DNA from 2 places in the Enterobacter dykesii genome. Region 1 is predicted to be linked to the other one. Evidence: predicted binding sites of a transcription regulator. Region 1 holds the regulator's gene; the other holds the start of a gene.
The links. Region 1 encodes PhoB, which activates phosphate uptake and scavenging genes when phosphate is short. Its sites were predicted from a motif close to CTGTCATAAAACTGNCNNAT; they were not measured.
Positions count from the first base shown of each region.

Region 2: the regulator PhoB is predicted to act here: its motif matches at 905-924, upstream of pstS (phosphate ABC transporter substrate-binding protein PstS).

Region 1 is NZ_CP126604.1:939,877-942,082, forward strand. Features, by position in the region: gene sbcD (exonuclease subunit SbcD) at 1-768, opposite strand, end outside; gene phoB (phosphate response regulator transcription factor PhoB) at 956-1,645, shown strand; gene phoR (phosphate regulon sensor histidine kinase PhoR) at 1,667-2,206, shown strand, end outside.
Region 2 is NZ_CP126604.1:4,538,553-4,540,758, reverse strand. Features, by position in the region: gene pstS (phosphate ABC transporter substrate-binding protein PstS) at 1-818, opposite strand, end outside; gene glmS (glutamine--fructose-6-phosphate transaminase (isomerizing)) at 1,139-2,206, opposite strand, start outside.

The DNA.
Region 1 (2,206 bases):
ATGGACGGACTTGGCCTTGCCGGTTTCATCGAAACTAAGCGAAATTGGCGAGCCGCAGTAGCGGATGTGCTCGCTGCCGCCGACGATCTGCGCCCGGTGAATGTGTCCGAGCGCAATGTAGTCGGCTGGCGGGAAGTTCTGCGCCGGAAAGGCGTCCAGCGTGCCGATATAGATCTCACGTACGGCGTCACTTTTACTTGCCCCGACGGTGGTGAGATGCCCGGTCGCAATCACCGGAATCGGCTGGTCGCCGCGCAGGGCGCAGGCATCGGCGTGCTGCTGGTGATAATAGTCGGTGATGGCCTGCAGGAGATGCTGCTGCTTTTCCGCGCCCGACAGCCCCGCCTGGCTTTGCACGATGTCGCGCGGTCGTAAAAAGGGAATGGGGCACAGCACCGCCCCCGGCGTGCCGTCGCGTTTTTTCAGGATCTGCGGGGCGTGCCCGGCGCTGGCGACCACAGTGGTATTGAGAAATGCCAGGATGTCGCGGGATTCATTGAGCGTCGCGACGGAATCATGGTTGCCGGCGACAATCACCAGATGACAGCCGGTTTGCTGCAAATTCACCACGAAGCGGTTGTACAGTTCACGCGCATAGCTGGGGGGCGAGCCGGTATCAAAGATGTCACCCGCCACAATAATCGCGTCCACCTCGTGCGTCCGGGCCGTTTCCAGCAGCCAGTTCAGGAACGCTTCATGTTCAGCCGCACGGCTTTTGCTGTAAAAATTTTGACCCAGATGCCAGTCCGAGGTGTGAAGTATGCGCATAGCTGATCCGTGGCAAAAAAGAGAAAGCAGGATTATAAACGTTCAGAGACGGGAAAATAACCGCTGTAATAAAACAACGGTTTGCCCGTTATCGTGGTACTGTTTTTCATAAATCTGTCATAAATCTGACGCATAATGGCGCCGAATTACAAACTTGTAACGTAAATAAGATAAGACAGGGCAAAGTATGGCGAGACGTATTCTGGTCGTAGAAGATGAAGCTCCAATTCGTGAAATGGTGTGCTTCGTGCTCGAGCAAAACGGCTTCCAGCCGGTTGAAGCGGAAGATTATGACAGCGCAGTGAACCAGCTGAATGAACCCTGGCCCGATCTGATTCTGCTGGACTGGATGTTGCCCGGCGGCTCCGGACTGCAGTTTATCAAACACCTGAAGCGTGAGGCGCTGACCCGCGACATCCCGGTTGTGATGCTCACGGCGCGCGGAGAAGAAGAGGATCGCGTGCGCGGTCTGGAGACCGGCGCGGACGATTACATTACTAAACCGTTCTCCCCAAAAGAGCTGGTTGCCCGCATTAAAGCCGTGATGCGCCGTATTTCGCCGATGGCGGTGGAAGAGGTGATAGAGATGCAGGGGCTGAGCCTTGATCCCACCTCACACCGCGTGATGACCGGTGAAAATCCCCTCGACATGGGGCCTACCGAATTTAAACTACTGCACTTCTTTATGACCCACCCGGAACGCGTGTACAGCCGCGAGCAGTTGCTGAATAACGTCTGGGGAACTAACGTGTATGTCGAAGACCGGACGGTTGACGTACATATTCGCCGCCTGCGAAAAGCGCTGGAACTGAGCGGCCACGATCGCATGGTGCAGACGGTCCGCGGCACGGGTTATCGTTTTTCTACCCGTTTCTGAACAATGACAGGAGTGTGACGCGTGCTGGAACGTCTGTCATGGAAAAGGCTCGTCTTTGAACTGATCTTATGCTGTATTCCGGCCTTCATTCTGGGGGCCTTTCTTGGACACCTGCCGTGGTTTCTGCTGGCGTCGGTCACCGGGCTGCTGATCTGGCATTTCTGGAACCTGCTGCGCCTCTCCTGGTGGCTGTGGGTTGACCGAAGTATGACGCCGCCGCCGGGAAGCGGCAGCTGGGAGCCGCTGCTGTACGGTCTGCATCAGATGCAGATGCGTAATAAAAAGCGCCGCCGCGAGCTGGGGAGCCTGATTAAGCGTTTTCGCAGCGGCGCAGAGTCGCTGCCGGATGCCGTGATTCTGACGACCGAAGAAGGGACCATCTTCTGGTGTAACGGCCTGGCGCAACAGCTGCTGGGCCTGCGCTGGCCCGACGACAATGGCCAGAATATCCTCAACCTTCTGCGCTATCCCGAGTTCACGCTGTATCTGAAAAAGCGTGATTTTACCCGTCCGCACAATCTGAAGCTCAATAATGGTCGCCATCTGGAAATCCGCGTGATG
Region 2 (2,206 bases), 960 kb from region 1:
CCTTCGCCTTTCTGGTTAGTCAGATCCTGCGCGAAGGATTTGCTCCAGTCAGCGCCTTTCGCCGCGTTAGCAAAGTTCTCTTCGGTTGGGCTAACCGGTTTGCCGTCGGCTGAAACCAGTTTGGTGTAGGACAGGTTGTTCTGCTTAGCGTACGCATACTCTACGTAACCAATTGAGCCAGGCAGACGCTGTACGAACGCGGCGATACCGTCGTTACCTTTACCGCCCAGACCGGTTGGCCAGTTAACGGTAGAGCCGGAGCCGACTTTAGATTTCCACTCTTCGTTCACTTTTGCCAGGTAGCTGGTGAACACGAAAGAGGTACCGGAACCATCCGCGCGGCGAACCACGGCGATGTTTTGAGAAGGCAGCTTCAGGCCTGGGTTGAGTTTAGCGATCGCTTCGTCATCCCATTTTTTGATTTTGCCCAGGTAGATGTCACCCAGCGTTTTGCCATCCAGCACCAGCTCACCCGACTTCACGCCCGGCAGGTTGATGGCCAGGACCACGCCACCGATCACGGTCGGGAACTGGAACAGGCCTTCCTGAGCCAGCTTGTCATCAGACAGCGGAGCGTCAGATGCACCGAAATCAACGGTGTTCGCGGTAATTTGTTTAACGCCACCGGAGGAGCCGATACCCTGATAGTTAACCTTGTTACCGGTTTCTTTCTGGTAGGTATCCGCCCATTTGGCATACACCGGCGCAGGGAAGGTTGCACCAGCGCCAGTCAGGCTTGCTTCTGCAAATACAGAGAACGCGCTCAGAGATAAGGTCGCGGCGACAACAGTTGCGACAGTGGTACGCATAACTTTCATAATGTCTCCTGCAAGATTTCGTAAATCGTTGTTTAGTGGCTACGATGAGCAAAATAGGACAAACAGGTGACAGATAAATGTACGAATTATGACAGTTTTATGACAACGTAAATTTCACTTAAAATTACGCAAAAGAAAGTTTATTTTTCATCAATTTAGCCGGTTTTATGACAAGACGTTTTCAGAAATATTTTCTTTATGTGACACTGAAAAAAGTAGCTGAAGATGACAAATTGTCATTATTAAAAACGAGAAAGGATTGATTAAAAACAAGCCGGGCAGGATAAAAAAGCTCCACCCGAAGGTGGAGCCTGAAGGGATTATTCTACGGTAACCGATTTCGCCAGGTTACGCGGCTGGTCAACGTCGGTGCCTTTGATCAGCGCAACGTGATAGGCCAGCAGCTGCAGCGGAACGGTGTAGAAGATTGGTGCAATCACCTCTTCCACATGCGGCATCTCGATGATGTGCATGTTGTCGTTGCTGACAAAACCGGCATCTTTGTCGGCGAAGACGTACAGAACACCGCCGCGGGCGCGCACTTCTTCGATATTAGACTTCAGTTTTTCCAGCAGTTCGTTGTTTGGTGCCACAACGATAACCGGCATATCCGCGTCAATCAGCGCCAGCGGGCCGTGCTTCAGCTCGCCAGCCGCATAGGCTTCAGCGTGAATGTAGGAGATCTCTTTCAGCTTCAGCGCGCCTTCCAGCGCAATCGGATACTGATCGCCACGACCCAGGAACAGGGCGTGATGTTTGTCAGAGAAATCTTCCGCCAGGGCTTCAATGCGTTTGTCCTGAGACAGCATCTGCTCAATACGGCTCGGCAGCGCCTGCAGGCCGTGAACGATGTCGTGCTCAACGGAAGCATCTTCGCCTTTCAGACGCGCCAGCTTCGCCACCAGCATCAGCAGAACGGTCAGCTGAGTGGTAAACGCTTTGGTGGAGGCCACGCCGATTTCTGTACCCGCTTTGGTCATCAGCGCCAGATCGGACTCACGCACCAGCGATGAGCCAGGAACGTTACAGATAGCCAGAGAGCCCAGGTAACCCAGCTCTTTAGACAGACGCAGCGCTGCCAGGGTATCCGCCGTTTCACCAGACTGGGAAAGGGTGATCATCAGGCTGTTACGACGCACCGCGGATTTGCGATAGCGGAATTCAGACGCGATTTCCACATCGCACGGCACGCCCGCCAGGGATTCAAACCAGTAGCGAGAAACCATACCGGAGTTGTAGGAGGTGCCGCAGGCCACGATCTGAATATGCTCAACCTTGCCGAGCAGTTCGTTCGCGTTTGCGCCCAGCTCGCTCAGATCCACTTCACCGTGGCTGATGCGCCCGGTCAGGGTGTTTTTGATGGCGTTTGGCTGCTCGTAAATCTCTTT